Regions from separate parts of the Solibacillus sp. FSL W8-0474 genome, predicted to be linked through region 3. Evidence: riboswitches for the same ligand, from Rfam matches in the RefSeq annotation. Region 3 holds a riboswitch; each other region holds the start of a gene.

Region 1 (5,633 bases), 1.7 Mb from region 3:
TGAAATTAAAATAAATAACAGAAGCGGCATGGACCAACTATTCGTCAAATCATGTACATAACCGAATAGAACAGGTCCGACTGCTGCAACTAAATAGCCGATTGATTGCGCAAATCCGGAGAGCTCCGCTGCATCGTATGCAGTTTCTGTACGCAGTGAAAACAGCATTAATACTAAACCGAATGAAGCGCCGCCTGCAAAACCTAAAAAGATCATCCATAAAATCGCGAGGCTTGTCCATTCCATCCACACTCCCGTAAAGCCAATTAAATAGCAAATCGTAAAGAAAATGACGATCGGACGCTGTGAAATGAGCTTCCCTGCAATAATTGGAATAACAAACGTCATTGGAATTTGTGCAAATTGCATAACAGACACCATCCAACCAGCAGCGGTAGCATCCAAACCTTGACTAACAAAAATTTCGGGCAGCCATGCAGAGGAGCAGTAGAATAAAAATGACTGGAAGCCCATTGCGCCTGCAACTGCCCAGGCGAGTGGTGATTTCCACATTTGCGTTTTCATTGTCTGTGAGGTCGACATTTGCAAGTCCACTTTAGGTGTTCGCAAAATCGGTATCCATATAATTAATGTCAGAACACCTAAAACAATCGAAAAGCCTAATGCTATTTGCCAGCCTGCATTTGTGGCAATCGGAAAACTAAAACCAGCAGCAAATCCGGAGGAAATATTCATCGATACGGAATACACCCCGGTTAACAGGCCGATATGCAGGGGGAATTTCCATTTGAAATAGCTCGGAATAAGAACATTTCCAAAAGCGATGGCAATCCCTATAAGAATTGTTCCTCCAATCAGAAGTACTGTTTCACCTACAGAACGTAGTAATATTCCGGTACAAAGTAAAAAAACTGAATAAAATAAAGTCCATTCCATTCCCCATTTACGTGCAATGCGCGGTGCAAATGGCGAAACAATAGCAAACGCGACTAACGGAATAGTTGTTAAAAATCCTGCAAGCACGTTTGAAATGCCGAGGCCATCCCGGATAAAGGAAATAATCGGGCCTACTACAGTGATTGGTGTACGTAAAGTAGTAGCGAATAGGAATACAGCAACCATAAAAAAGAGAAGTGGTTTATTCGAGGGCACTGAAAAAGTCCTTTAGCCACAAGTTAGAGAGTACAGGAACGAAAATTCGTTCCTGTACTCTCTTTTTCTTCGATGCCGTTGATTTCCATTCCGGCGGACGCGTTTCGCGGGCACGGCTCCAGCCTTCTCCCTCGCTTCGCTCAGTCCGGGTGCTTCCGCACGTGCTGTTCCCGCAGAAGTCGCCGCCTCCATTCCAATCAACTGGTACTACTCTCGTCACTAAAAGGGTTTTCCCCTCGTATAATCTCCCAAATTTCCTGTATAATTGAAGGACTAATAAAAGGTGGTGCGACCATGATTTCTAAACAAGAAACATTGAATTTAAGTCCTTATATGGCGTTGTACGATTTAATCATTCCAAAAGACAATATGCTTCGACAAATCAATGAACTCGTGGATTTTTCATTTATCGTAGAAGAACTTCAGTCAAAATACTGTTTAGATAATGGCCGTAACGCAATTCCACCGATTCGCATGTTTAAATATTTACTCTTAAAAGCGATTCACGACCTGTCGGATGCCGACCTTGTCGAGCGTTCGAAATACGACATGTCCTTTAAATATTTTTTAGACATGACCCCAGAAGAAGATGTCATTGATTCAAGTTCGCTGACAAAATTCCGTCGACTTCGTCTTCAAGATATGAATCTATTAGATTTACTGATTCAGAAAACCGTTGAAATTGCCTTAGAAAAAGGACTTCTACTCAGTAAAATGGTTATCGTTGACGCAACTCATACAAAAGCTCGTTATAATCAAAAATCGCCAAAAGAATTTTTACAAGAAAAGTCGAAAAATGTGAGAAAAGCCGTGTATCAACTCGACGAAAACATGGTTGGAAAATTCCCTGAGAAGCCTACGTCAAATGAGGTCACAGAAGAATTAGATTACTGTCGTCAAGTAGTTGAAGTAGTGGAAACGCAGTCAAAGATTGCACAAATCCCGGCGGTGAAAGAAAAATTAAATGTTTTAAAAGAAGTGATTGATGATTATGAAGCCCATCTAAGCTATTCAAATGATCCGGATGCACGCCTTGGTCATAAGTCAGCAGATACGTCTTTCTTTGGTTATAAAACACATATTGCGATGAGCGATGAACGAATTATTACAGCAGCGGTTGTGACGACAGGTGAAAAAAGCGATGGTCATTATCTTCAAGAATTAGTCGAGAAAAGTCGAGAAACAGGTATGGAAATTGAAACGGTTATTGGAGATACAGCTTATTCAGGAAAAGATAATTTAGCGTATATGAAATCAGAAAAACTTCAGTTAGTTTCGAAGCTACATCCCCTTATTACTAATGGTCGTGGACAGCGAAAAGTTGAATTTGATTTCAATAAAGATGCAGGGATGTTTGTTTGTCCAGCAGGGCACATGGCATCGAACAGAAGACGGACAGGTAAGAAAAGCGTGAATCAAAGTTTAACGTTTTATTTCGATATTGAGAAATGTAAAGTTTGTCCGATGCGAGAGGGCTGTTATACTGAAGGTGCAAAAAGTAAAACATATAGCGTCACAATTCAATCGACTACCCATCAAGAACAAGCAGCGTTCCAAGAAACAGAGGAATTTAAAGCACTCGCTAAAAATCGGTATAAAATTGAAGCAAAAAATAATGAATTAAAGAATCCCCACGGCTTTAAAACAGCAAAATCGGCGGGGTTATTTGGCATGGAAGTTCAAGGAGCCACAACCATCTTTGTGGTCAATCTAAAACGAATACTGAAGCTAATGAGCGAAAAGGAATAAATAGAGACGAAGAAAAGAGGCATTTTCCATTCAAAATCGAATGAAAAATGCCTCTTTTATGTTGAAAAACGAAACCGTTCTAAAAAACGAAGGTTTTTCAGTGCCCTCGGTTTATTCGATAGTATTTTTTTGCTGTTTTGGTCTATTTTTTGTTCATTCATTAATGAGGCTCCTTTCCCTGCAACAGCGCCAAATAAATAGTAAGAATAATCTTAAAAAACTGAAAAATATCAACGCATTGCTATCAAAAAAATATTATGTTAGACTAATAATCATTATTTCAATTAAATATATTACCTCATGTAAATGTATGGGGTAGAGGTCGCAATCATTATGATTAGTATAGCGGAGATTGAGAAGAATCTGTGAAGCTTTATGAAAGGAATGATTGCCGAAGTGTTATTTTTCTTCTTAAATATAACGCTGGGGCTGTCTCCGATAAGGAACAGAACTGTCACATGTGTAAGCATGTGTTGAGCTATCTTTCAAGTTTGATGAGGTGTAATTATAACCATCACAAAAACTTGTGGTGGTTTTATTTTTACACTTCGCCAAACAAAACAAAAAGGGAGTTTTATAATCGTGAGTGAAATTAAAATAGATCAGCTCGGTAATAAAAACGAGTTAAAAAGAGGATTAAAAAGCCGCCATGTTACGATGATCTCGTTAGGCGGAACAATTGGTACAGGCCTATTTTTAGCATCAGGTGGGGCCATCGCACAGGCAGGTCCTGGTGGGGCATTGCTCGCATATGCATTAATCGGGGTTATGGTGTATTTCCTAATGACATCATTAGGTGAAATGGCTGCTTATATGCCGACATCTGGTTCGTTTAGTACGTATGCAACGAAATTTGTAGACCCGGCATTAGGGTTTGCGCTTGGTTGGAACTATTGGTACAACTGGGCAATTACGATTGCAGCGGAAATTGCGGCTGTGTCATTAATTATGAAATACTGGTTCCCGGACAGTTCATCGATTGTATGGACAATTTTATTTATCGTAGTCGTTTTATCATTTAACTTAGCATCGGTAAAAGCTTTTGGTGAAGCAGAATACTGGTTTGCGATGATCAAAGTCGCAACGGTAATTGTATTTATTATTGTCAGCTTTTTAATGATTTTCGGCATATTAGGCGGGAATGATCCGGTCGGCTTCACGAATTTCTTTGCGGGAGATGCCCCGTTTAATGGCGGTTTCCTAGCTCTATTCGGTATTTTCCTTGCAGCTGGATTCTCATTCCAAGGTACGGAAATGCTAGGGGTAACGGCAGGGGAAACAGATGATCCAGCTAAAAATATTCCAAAAGCTGTACGTTCAGTATTCTGGCGTATATTACTGTTTTACATTTTCGCGATCGGCGCAATTGGGTTACTTATTCCGTATACCGATTCACGCCTTTTATCAGAAGACATTGCGACAAGTCCATTTACATTAGTATTTGAAAACCTAGGTGTCGCGTTTGCAGCCTCTGTTATGAATGCGATTATTTTAACAGCAATGCTTTCTGCAGGGAACTCAGGTCTTTATGCAGCAAGTCGTATGCTTTATCAATTAGCAGTAGACGGAAAAGCACCGAAACTGTTCATGAAAGTAACGACGCGCGGCATTCCGATGTATGCCTTGCTTGCTACATTAGCAGTAGGTTCACTAGCATTTTTAGCTTCTTTCTTTGGCGATGGTGTCGTATATATTTGGTTACTAAATGCTTCAGGTATGTCCGGCTTTATTGCTTGGCTCGGTATTGCAATCAGTCATTACCGCTTCCGTCGCGCTTATGTCGCACAAGGAAAGTCATTGAGCGATTTACCTTATGTATCAAGATTCTTCCCATTCGGTCCACTGTTTGCCTTCGCACTATGTATGATTGTCGTGTTAGGTCAAAACTATATGGCCTTTATGGGTGGGACAATTGACTGGTACGGAGTAGTTGTTTCCTACATCGGCTTGCCATTATTTGCATCATTATGGATTTTCTATAAAGTTAAACATAAAACAAAGATGGTTCCTTTAATGGAATGTGATTTATCAAATAAATAGTAATTAAAACGTAATGTTAGCGTCAGCTTTCATTGCGTTTTTTTGTGGAGTGAATGGGGCTTGTGCTGTTTATATAGTTTTGAACGTGGATATTAAGTTGTGCAAAGTGGCGAATATGTAAGGGAGAGTGGCTAATAAGTGAAGTCAGGTGTCTAAAATGTCCATGAAGGTGGCGAATATATATAATTGAATGTCTATTAACGCAGATAAAGTGTCGATTAACATTCCCAGCCACTTCAGAAGATTTACATTTAAGAACGCTGTGACGAATAAGTCTTAAAGAGTGTCTATTAAAACAAACTAAGCGGCGAATATAATTTCGAGTGCCCTTCAGCATAACTTTTATACTTTAAAAGAAAGGAATGGTATTATAGAAGAAATGAAAATCTCTATCTATGGTACTTGATCTTATCAAAAATAGAATAGACTTATAAGGAAGTGTTAGGAATGCCTATTTCAGCAGGTTTATATAAAAAAATACATCAATGGATAATGGGTGAAGATGGGAAAACTGTAGCGTTTCGCCCGTTTTTAACAAATGGAAATCCATACAAATCAAGAATTTTTCTAATCAGCACAAACGCAGTACCCTTTTTTAAAGTAGAAGATAGAAGTGAGCAGATTTTTGCAGAGTCATTAGTGAATAGAGACTTGTTTCAGGAGCTTTATTTTAGTGAAATAAAGGGAGCCCCCCGTGAATTTAAAGGGTCTTTACAGTTTGAAGCATGGCT
Region 2 (5,633 bases), 840 kb from region 3:
GAAGAAGGATTCGAGCCATTAAAAGAGCTTGCTAATTTACTAGGAGGTGCAGTAGGTGCCTCTCGTGGTGCATGTGACGCGGAATATTGTGATTACTCATTACAAATCGGTCAAACTGGTAAAGTTGTAACACCGGACCTTTATATTGCAGCTGGTATTTCCGGTGCTATCCAACATATGGCTGGTATGTCGAATTCAAAAGTAATCGTTGCCATTAACAAAGATCCGGAAGCAAACATTTTCAAAGTAGCGGACTATGGTATTGTAGGCGATTTATTTGAAGTAGTACCAATGTTAATCGAAGAGTTTAAAGCGCTTAAAGTAAACGCATAATGTATAAGCTTCCCTCTTTTTGAGGGGAGCTTTTTATGTGAAAAATCCGAAAAACTACGTAGAAATGTCATACATTTATATTCCCAAGCATTTTACTACTTTTTAAATGGCAAAACATGTTATACTACAACCAGATGTTATTTAAGGAGGCTATTTTATTATGGCAATTGTACACGGTACAGATCAAACTTTCCCACAGGAAATTTCAAACGGCACAGTTTTAGTAGACTTTTGGGCAGCATGGTGCGGACCATGTAAAATGATTGCTCCAGTTCTTGAAGAATTAGATGCAGAAATCGGTAACGAAGTAAAAATCGTAAAAGTTGACGTAGATAACAACCAAGGCACTGCTGCTGATTATCAAATCATGTCAATCCCATCATTATTATTATTTGTTGATGGTGAATTAAAAGCAAAAACTGCTGGCTTCATGCCAAAAGAAGCTTTAATCGACTTTATTAACGACAACAAATAATTAAATTGCAAAGCCGTATGCCTAATAAGGTGTACGGCTTTTTTCTTATGGGACTATCAGTTAAAATAAAGTGAATGACATATCCAATAGGTGAGAATATGAATGCAAATATTAAAGCAAAGCTAGAAATATTACCGAATGAATCCGGCTGCTATATTATGAAAGACCGTCAAGGGACGATTATATATGTCGGCAAGGCAAAAGTGTTAAAAAACCGAGTGCGTTCGTATTTTACGGGAAGTCATGATGGTAAAACAGCCAGATTAGTCAGTGAAATAGAGGACTTTGAATATATTGTAACTTCAAGTGATCTCGAAGCGCTTATACTCGAACTGAATTTGATCAAATTACATGATCCGAAATATAATGTAAAGCTAACAGATGATAAAACATACCCTTATATAAAAATAACGAATGAACGTTACCCTCGAATAATAACGACAAGGAAAGTAAAAAAGGATAAGGCAAAATATTTTGGACCTTATCCAAACGCGTATGCAGCCAATGAAACGCGGAAATTGCTTGATCGTTTATATCCACTTCGTAAATGTACACATCTGCCAAATCAAGTATGCCTGTATTATCATTTAGGGCAATGCTTAGCACCTTGTGTAAAAGAAATTGAAAAACAAGTATATGATGAAATGATTGGTGAAATTTCAAAGTTTTTAAACGGTGGTGTCGAAGAAATTCAGAAAGATCTTCAGCGAAAAATGCTCGATGCAGCCGAAAAGCTGGAATTTGAACGGGCGAAGGAATTCCGGGATTTAATTGCACATATCGAGCAGGTTATGCAAAAGCAAAAAATCGTATCGGATGATTTAAGCAATCGGGATGTATTTGGCTATGCAGTCGAAAAAGGGTGGATGTGTGTACAAGTATTTTTTGTGCGGCAAGGAAAATTAATTGAACGAGATGTATCGATTTTCCCTATATATAACGAGGCAGAAGAAGAATTTTTAACATTTGTCGGACGGTTTTACGAGCAACCACATCATTTACTGCCGAAAGAGATTTTTGTACCAAAGACGATTGATGGTACGATTTTGCAAAAGCTTTTAAACGTAAAGGTGCAGACACCAAAGCGCGGTACAAAAAAAGAGCTGGTCGATTTAGCTATGAAAAATGCCAATATTGCAATACACGGAAAATTCCAGTTAATTGAGCGTCAGGAAGAACGTACAGTAGGAGCTTGTGAAGCACTTGCCGAAGCTATGCAAATTCCATTACCACTTCGTATCGAAGCATTTGATAATAGTCATATGCATGGTGCTGATCCTGTTTCTGCAATGGTTGTGTTTGTAGACGGGAAGCCTGCAAAAAAGGAATACCGGAAATATAAAACACGAGAAGCCGCAAAACATGATGACTATGGGGCGATGCAAGAAGTCATTCGGCGCCGTTATACACGGGTATTACGAGAAAGCTTGCCATTACCGGACTTAATCCTAATCGATGGAGGAAAAGGACAAATGGAGGTTGCAAGAGAAGTAATAGAAGATGAGCTAGGATTAATGATTCCAATAGCAGGTCTTGCAAAAGACGATAAGCATAACACATCCCAACTGTTATTTGGCGCTCCACCAGAAGTTGTACCTTTAAAACGGACAAGTGATGGTTTTTACTTATTGCAACGTATACAAGATGAGGTACACCGATTTGCCATTACATTTCTGCGTCAGCAACATCAGACGAATGCAATTACATCCGTACTTGATGGCATTCCGGGTATAGGACCGAAACGTAAACAGCAACTTATGAAGCATTTTGGATCGGTAAAAAAAATTCGGGAAGCAACAGAGTTACAATTGCAAGAAGCCGGTGTTCCCGCCAAATTGGCAGAAGTAATTTATCGTCACTTTCACGAAGCATCATTGAATAAAGAATAATGTTATGTTACTATAAAAGACAATTCAATAGTTAATAAACGATAGAGGTGCAGTATTTAAGAGTAAATTGCTCGAGGAAGAACAATTCCGGCGACAGCATTTGAAAGGAGATTCTGCCGAAGTGAAATACGTATTGTTCACGTATTTTGCTGGTTTTGCATTTAAGAAATGTAAGATTGTCAGAACTTTATGTTCTGGAGAGCTATCCTGAAAAACATATAAACCTTTATTTGTATTGACGGCGACTTTCCATGAACATATGGAAGGTCGCTTTTTTGATGGAAAAATATAAGGGGTGGAAGACATTGCAGACAGTTGTAGTAAAGTTTGGTGGACCAATGTTGGCAACAACAGAAAAAATAGTACAGGTAGCAAAAAAGGTGATAAAAGAGCAAGGTCGTGGCATAAACTTAGTCGTTGTCGTTTCTTCGATGACGTCCATTCGTCAAAATTTACGGCAATTTGCCGCGGAAATTACTCATGAACCGTCGAAGCGTGAAATGGATGCATTAATCTCTACGGGAGCGCAGATAACAAGCGCCCTTCTTGCTTTAGCAATTCAGGAGCATGGGGGAAAAGCAGTGTCACTTGCCGGTTGGCAGGCAGGTATTCAAACAAATGAAAAATATGGAAATGCCCGAATTGATTCTATAGATAATAAGCGTTTTGAAAAACATTTTGATCTAGGAGAGATCGTTGTTGTCTCAGGATTCCAAGGAATAACAGACACACACAACATTTCGACTTTAGGGAAAGGCGGTTCTGAAACTTCCGCCGTTGCATTAGCCATTGCTTTAAATGCGGAACGTGTTGATATTTATTCAACGGTAGAAGGCATTTATACTGCAGATCCGCAGCTTGTGGAAGATGCTACGAAATTATCTGTAATTTCATATGATGAAATGTTGGAGTTTTCCAATTTAGGTACTAAAATTTTGCATCCTCGAGCAGTTGAGCTTGCAAAAAATTACAATATGCCAATCGTTGTACGCTCAGCTACCGAGGACGTAGAAGGTACATTAATAAAAGGGGATGTAGACATGGAAAAAAATTTACTTGTGCGCGGGGTGGCATATGAATCTGATATTATTCGTTTAACGATCGGATATGATTCATATGAAACAGCGTCATTAGCCGAAGTATTTAGTGTTTTAGCGGAAAATGATATTAATGTTGATATTATTGTGCAGGCAGTTATTGACGGGATTAAGCCTACAATTTCTTTTACAATTTCAAAAGAAGAATTTGCTGATGCTTTACGTGTATTAGAGTCGAGTAAATTGTCACTTGGATTTAGTTTTGCAGATTTTGAAATCGGGTTGGCTAAAGTATCGATTATTGGATCAGCAATGGCTTCAAACCCTGGAGTCGCAGCACGTATGTTTGCGCGTCTGGGACGTGAACATATTCCGGTTAAAATGGTTAGCACATCTGAAATAAAAGTGTCTGTCGTCGTGCCACAAGAAGAAATGGTGCGCGCTGCAAATGCTTTGCATGAGGAATTTAATATAGCAATGAAGGAAGTTCCCGCTTCTTAAAGTGGAGAGCCATTACTAGTGCTAATCAAGAATGATATAACTATTTTTCTATGTTAAAAAAACTAAAAACTGCTAGCTTTTATAAAGCAGCAGTTTTTATTTGCGCTCAAATCTTCTCTTTTAAATCCCACTTTAAAATGAATTTGACGTAATTCTTCTTTTCAATTTTTTCTTCATAGCATTCTGTTAAATAGCCAAGTTGTTTTTGCTTTTGCTCAGCCAAAAAGCCTGCTTCTAAACGAAAACAGCGCTGCTCAATATTAATCGACATTTCCTCGGTCGTCATAAGTATGTAATGAAGTTCATCCTTTATTTCTTTCTCCAAAATTAACTGACCCCAGCCGGCCTCCCCGAAAAATGAAGGAAGCTCATCCATGGAAAATAGCGGAAATTTACGTGCTAGTTCTTTCCCTGCCCAATATAAAACATCTTCCTCATGCTTACCTAAAATCGATGGTAGAAGATGATCGCGAAGGATTTCATATCCAAAACTTGGAATCGTTTTCATTTTGTACCCCTCCATATTAAAAACCTCTTTCATAAATTTTCTTATAATTTTCATTCTTTCAGGAAGAAAATAGTTATAAGTAGAAAAAACTGGACTTAAAATAGCAAAAATCCGTCTTTAAAATGATTATAAAATATCCCTCGTTACCTTGACGCTAGTATCTGTTGAGAGTACAATGGACATGTCATAATATTGTACCATGATGAAATGCGCAGTCAATAACACAACGTTTACAAATTTGAGGCGTTGCACTTGTGTATTTCAAGTACTAAGGGGGGTAACAGTTTTGTCGAAAGATCGTGAATTTTTATGGCGCCGCTTACACTCGTTATTAGGTGTAGTTCCTGTCGGGTTGTTCTTGGTGTTCCACTTGTCTTTGAACTTCACTGCAGTTGGTGGTGAAGAGGTTTACAATAACGCAACAGGTATGATGGAATTAGTTCCGCACTCGTTATTGTTAGCAATGGAATGGATTATTATTTATATTCCATTAATGTTCCACGGATTCTATGGTGTGTTTATTGCATTTACATCTACACACAATACGGGCCGTTTCAGCACATTCCGTAACTGGATGTTTGCTTTACAACGTTTCACAGGAATCTTCCTTGTAATCTTCATTGCATGGCACATTTTCCAAACGCGTGTTCAAAAAGCATTTGGCGCTGAAGTTAACTTTGATATGATGGTAGAAATCGTAGATAACCCATTAATGTTGGCATTCTATATTGTCGGTATCGTATCAGCAGCATTCCACTTAGCGAACGGTCTATGGTCATTCTTAGTGAGCTGGGGTATTACACAGTCTAAAAAATCTCAACAGATTACAACTTATGTTACGTTATTATTCTTCGTAATTTTAGCAATCATAGGTGTTGCAGCTATCATTT
Region 3 (5,633 bases):
TAGGCAAAAGAAAAACAAGGGTGTGTTCCGGATTAAGTTATCCGGAAACCTCCTTGTTTTTTGCTAATAAACTATTTTTATAGATGAATTACTATTTTTAACGCAACGTACGCTTTAAAAATTCCTTCGTCCGTTCATGACTTGGATTTACAAGTATTGCTTCCGGTGACCCTTCTTCTACAATGACCCCTTTATCCATAAAGACGATGCGGTCTGATACTTCTTTTGCAAATTCCATTTCATGCGTTACAATCAGCATTGTATTTCCCTGATCAGCGAGATGACGCATTACTTTCAATACTTCCCCTACCATCTCCGGATCGAGTGCAGAAGTCGGTTCATCAAATAACATTACATCCGGATCCATCGCTAAAGCACGTGCTATAGCAACACGTTGTTTTTGGCCACCAGATAAATGCTTTGGCTTTGCGTTTTTATAGGCACTCATACCAACAAGCTCCAGGTACTTCATCGCATTTTGCTGTGCCTCTTCTTTTGAACGCTTCAACACTTTTATTTGTCCGACTACGCAGTTATTAAGTACGTCTAAGTTATTGAATAAATTAAACTGTTGAAAGACCATTCCTAAATGTGTACGGTACTTTTCTATATGGTGTCCATCATTTAATATATTTTCTCCGTTATATATGATTTCTCCGGCTGTAGGCGTTTCGAGCAAGTTAATGCATCGTAACAATGTCGATTTCCCAGAACCAGAAGATCCGATTAATGTGACAACTTCCCCTTTATTCACCTGGAAGTTAACATCTTTTAATACTTCATGGTCACCGAATTTTTTATTTAAATGGTTAATGTCAATTACAACTGTCATATTTTATTTACCATCCTTTTCTAGCTTATTGCCTGTAATGAGCTCCACTTTATAGGAAGCAGGTCCATCCATCTTCTTCTCAAACAGTAATAAGAACCTTGTTACGGTAAATGTCATAATGAAGTACAATACCGTTGCAATAAAGAATGCTTCGATATATTTATAGTTGCTTCCGGCTATTGAGTTCGCAGTGAAAAATAGTTCCACGACGGAAATAACACTTAATACGGAAGAATCTTTTATATTCATAACGAACTGGTTGCCTGTAGCAGGTAATATATTGCGCGCTACTTGTGGAATGACAATATGTAACATCGTTTGAAGATGATTCATGCCAATCGCCTGAGCTGCCTCAAATTGCCCTTTATCGATTGATACAATACCACCTCGTACATATTCAGCCATATATGCCCCTGTGTTTAAAGTTATAACAACAGAAGCTGCTAAAAAACGGTCAATATCAATCCCTAAGTAAACGAGACCATAAAACACAACCATCGCCTGTACCATCATTGGGGTCCCTCTGAAAATCTCAACATATGAAGTTAAAATAAAGTTAAATACTTTCAAAATAATCGTTTTTATATTTCTTTTACGTTGTGGAATCGTATGCATAATACCGATAAAAAATCCGATAAGTGTTCCACAAATTGTTCCGATAATCGCTAATAGAAGTGCAGTCCAAGCTCCACGTACGAATAAATCCCAGTTATTCGTAAACAAGTTCCATGATGATTCCAAAAATGCCATAGTCTTGTCCTCCAATTCTTTCTTATTAATACTCTATATGTATTGGGTAATGATAATAGAAAAAGGTTGTCTCCCGTTTGCCGGCAAGACAACCTTCATAAAAAATAATTGCAACACGATTATTGTGCTGCTGGTTGATTTGCAATTGCGTCTTCCATTAATTGTTGACGCTCTTCTTCCGAAATTTCAGCCAATACTTTGTTAATTTGTTCACGTAAATCAGATCCCTTTTTCAACCCTACTGCTACAGCTGTTGACGCTTCATCTGCTTCGAAGTTTGGTTCTGGAACGATATACTTTATGTTGTTTAATGCCATCTCAGCAGAAATCCCTTCCGGACGTTCAGAAACGTAGCCATCGATTGCACCTGATTGTAATTGGACACGCATTGCACCAAAGTCAGTTGCTGCAACCTGCTTATTTACACCTTCGATTTGATCGATTACGTCATAGTGTGTCGTCGATTGCTGACCTGTAATTTTTGCACCTGAAAAATCAGCTAATGCTGTTGCATTCGCATATGGACCATCTTCTTTTACTACGATTACATAATCACTTGTATAATAGTTTTCTGTGAAATCTATTGCTTCCATACGATCAGGCATTGGCGACATACCTGCAATTACTAAATCAATTGCTCCAGATTGTAGAGAAGGAATTAAACCATCCCAGTCCGTTTTTACAATTTTCAATTCCATATCCAAGCCTTCAGCAATCTTTTTTGCGATTTCTACATCATAGCCTGCTGCATATTCTTTCGAACCATCAATCGGTACGCCACCGTTTGAATCGCCTTTTTGCGACCAGTTAAACGGTGCATAACCAGCTTCCATACCAACCTTTAATACTTTCTTGTCAGAACCAGTTGATTTTTCATCATCTGTACCACATGCTGCAAGTACAAATATTGTCATCATTGCGGTAATGACCATTAATAATTTCTTTTTCAAGTTAACTCTCCCCTTAATAAATGTATTTCAGGCTTTTAGAAATGAAAAAAAACGACCAAAAAGGATATCCTTAGGTCGTTTACATTCACGATTAGCCCAAATCCTCTACAGTTCCCAATATGAGATAGCACACCTCAATCATCCGGGAAGAAGATTGAGACAGTCCTGCAATTATTTATTACAGACCCAGCGCTGTTAAATCGAGCTATAACAACACTTCGGCGATATTTCCTTCTTTTATACTTCACTGTCAGCTCAATGACTCCATACAAAACTATTAAATACCGCACCTCTACCTCACTAAGCTGTGAGGTTTTGTTATTAAATTAATAGTTTAAGTTTAACATTATTCTAACTTTTCCGTCAACACTCATTTTTCTGAAATTTAAAGGAAAAAAGCTAATTCGCAATATACATTACGAATTAGCTTTCAATGTTTTAATTATGAATTTAATAATAAATCTTCTGGGTTTTCGATCATTTCTTTAACTGTTTTTAAGAAGCCAACAGAATCTTTACCATCGATAATACGGTGGTCGTAAGATAATGCTACATACATCATTGGGCGAATTTGAACTTCACCGTTAACAGCTACTGGACGGTTAACGATAGAGTGCATACCTAAAATACCAGCTTGAGTACCATTCATGATTGGTGTAGACATTAATGAACCGAATACACCACCGTTAGTGATAGTGAATGATCCACCAGCCATGTCGTTTAAGCCTAATTTTTTGTCGCGTGCTTTACCAGCTAATTCAGCGATGTTTTTCTCGATTTCAGCAAAGTTCTTAGCGTTAGCATCACGAACTACTGGTACTACTAAACCTTCTTCAGTTGATACAGCGATACCGATATCGAAGAAGTTGTTTAAGTGAATTTCGTCACCGTTAATTTGAGCATTAACGTATGGATATTTTTTAAGTGCTGCAACTACTGCTTTTGTGAAGAATGACATGAAACCTAATTTAATGTCATTTGCTTTCACGAATTGTTCTTGTTTGCGTTTACGTAAAGCCATGATGTTAGTCATGTCGATTTCGTTGAACGTAGTTAACATTGCAGTTGATTGTTTAACTTCTAATAAACGTTTTGCAATTGTTTGACGACGACGGCTCATTTTTTCAACAGTTACACGATCAGTGTCACCTGCTGGAGTGAAGATCATTGGACCATTTCCAACTGGAGCTGCAGTTGCTTGTGCAGGTGCTGCAGGCGCTGTGCCATGAGCTGCTACATCTTGAACACGTACACGACCTTGAGGATCTACTGGAGAGATCGCTGCTAAGTCAATGCCTTTTTCACGAGCTAATTTACGAGCTGCTGGTGAAGCAATTACTCGCTCACCTGAAGTTTCTTCAACTGCTACTGGAGCTGGAGCTGCTGCTGCTTTAGGAGCTTCTTCTTTTGCAGGTGCAGCAGGAGCTGGTGCTTCCTCTTTTGCTGCAGGTGCTGGAGCTGCGCCTTCGCCAGCTTCAACTACTGCGATTACTTGTCCTACTAATACAGTATCGCCTTCTTCAGCTAAAATTTGAGTTAATACGCCTGCTTCTTCAGAGATGATTTCAGCGTTTACTTTATCTGTTTCTAATTCTACGATGAATTCGCCTTTTTCTACGCGATCTCCAACTTTTTTAACCCACTGGGCAATTGTGCCTTCAGTAATTGATTCTGCTAATTCAGGGACTTTAATTTCAGCCACGTTCATATCCTCCTTTTATTACGCTATACAGTTATTGTATAGCAAGCTACCCCTACCTTGTATAGAAGTAGCTCGGTATCAATCAATCGATTATATTATTTTTCAAGTGCTTCGTTAACTAATTTCGCTTGAGCTGCTTTATGTGAATCGCCATCACCTTCAGAAGTTGAGCTCATTGCAGGACGACCTACATAGCGAACTTTTTTGCCTTCAGCAATTTCATATAAAGTTTCAAGAACATAAGTCCATGTACCTTGGTTTTTTGGTTCTTCCTGTACCCAAACAATTTCTTTCACATTTGGGAAACGAGCGATAATATCTTTCACTTGTTGTGCTGGGAATGGGTAAACTTGTTCAACACGAACGATGTGTAAGTGGTCAAAACCTTCACCATCTTTTACACGCTCTGCTAAATCAATCATTACTTTACCTGTACCAAGTACTACTTTTTCTACAGCTTCAGCATTTTTACCTAAACCTGGCTGTTCAATTACTTCCTGGAAACGACCAGTTGCAAGTTGTTCAGCAGTCGCTGCAGCTAATGGGTGACGTAATAATGATTTTGGAGAAACCACTACTAATGGACGTACACCTTCAGTACCTAATAATGCAGCTTGACGACGTAATAAGTGGTAGTAGTTACCTGCGTTAGAGCAGTTTGCTACGAACCAGTTATTTTCAGCTGATAATTGTAGGAAACGTTCCATACGGCTAGATGAGTGCTCTGGACCTTGACCTTCATAACCATGTGGTAATAAAAGTACGAAACCAGATTTTTGACCCCATTTAGAACGAGCACTTGAGATGAAGTTATCAAACATTACTTGTGCCATGTTTGCAAAGTCACCGAATTGTGCTTCCCATACAGATAGTACGTTTTCGTTTTCTAAATTATAACCATATTCAAACCCTACAACACCCGCTTCTGTAAGTGGTGAGTTGTAAACTGTGAATGAAGCATTTGCACCTTCAACATGGTGTAATGGTGTAAATTCAGCACCATTGTTTTTGTCATGTAATACTAAGTGACGTTGAGAGAAAGTACCACGTTGTGCATCTTGACCAGTAAAACGAACCGGTGTGCCGTCTTGTGTAATTGTTGCATATGCTAATGTCTCAGCATGACCCCAGTCAATTTTACCTTCAGTAAATGCATCACGACGTTTTGCTAAAATTTTACCTAATTTGTTTTGTGGTTCGAAACCGTCACCAAATACAAGTAGGTCTTCATTCACTTTAGCTAAACGCTCTGCATCGACTTTCGTGTCAATTTCAGGGAATTCAACTTTTAACTCTTCAGGCATTTCAATAGATGTATGTTCGTCTTTTTCTGCCATTGCCTTAACATGGTCATAGGCAGCTTGCATTTCTGCATAAATGCTTGTATCCAATGCCTTAA

What was found. Region 3 has a riboswitch for lysine ahead of NYE67_RS09395 (transporter substrate-binding domain-containing protein). Riboswitches for the same ligand answer to the same signal wherever they lie in the genome.
Positions count from the first base shown of each region.
Region 1: another riboswitch for lysine. It lies ahead of NYE67_RS01320 (amino acid permease); the one in region 3 lies ahead of NYE67_RS09395 (transporter substrate-binding domain-containing protein).
Region 2: another riboswitch for lysine. It lies ahead of NYE67_RS14005 (aspartate kinase); the one in region 3 lies ahead of NYE67_RS09395 (transporter substrate-binding domain-containing protein).

Region 1 covers NZ_JBBOQJ010000001.1:260,318-265,950, forward strand. Annotated here, with positions in the region: gene NYE67_RS01310 (CynX/NimT family MFS transporter) at 1-1,083, opposite strand, end outside; gene NYE67_RS01315 (IS1182 family transposase) at 1,408-2,862, shown strand; lysine riboswitch at 3,171-3,351, shown strand; gene NYE67_RS01320 (amino acid permease) at 3,445-4,902, shown strand; gene NYE67_RS01325 (RNA 2'-phosphotransferase) at 5,350-5,633, shown strand, end outside.
Region 2 covers NZ_JBBOQJ010000001.1:2,762,231-2,767,863, reverse strand. Annotated here, with positions in the region: gene NYE67_RS14020 (electron transfer flavoprotein subunit alpha/FixB family protein) at 1-333, shown strand, start outside; gene trxA (thioredoxin) at 494-808, shown strand; gene uvrC (excinuclease ABC subunit UvrC) at 907-2,697, shown strand; lysine riboswitch at 2,732-2,910, shown strand; gene NYE67_RS14005 (aspartate kinase) at 3,003-4,235, shown strand; gene NYE67_RS14000 (YslB family protein) at 4,342-4,758, opposite strand; gene NYE67_RS13995 (succinate dehydrogenase cytochrome b558 subunit) at 5,030-5,633, shown strand, end outside.
Region 3 covers NZ_JBBOQJ010000001.1:1,924,918-1,930,550, forward strand. Annotated here, with positions in the region: gene NYE67_RS09385 (amino acid ABC transporter ATP-binding protein) at 98-832, opposite strand; gene NYE67_RS09390 (amino acid ABC transporter permease) at 836-1,582, opposite strand; gene NYE67_RS09395 (transporter substrate-binding domain-containing protein) at 1,702-2,532, opposite strand; lysine riboswitch at 2,650-2,835, opposite strand; gene odhB (2-oxoglutarate dehydrogenase complex dihydrolipoyllysine-residue succinyltransferase) at 2,975-4,234, opposite strand; gene NYE67_RS09405 (2-oxoglutarate dehydrogenase E1 component) at 4,330-5,633, opposite strand, start outside.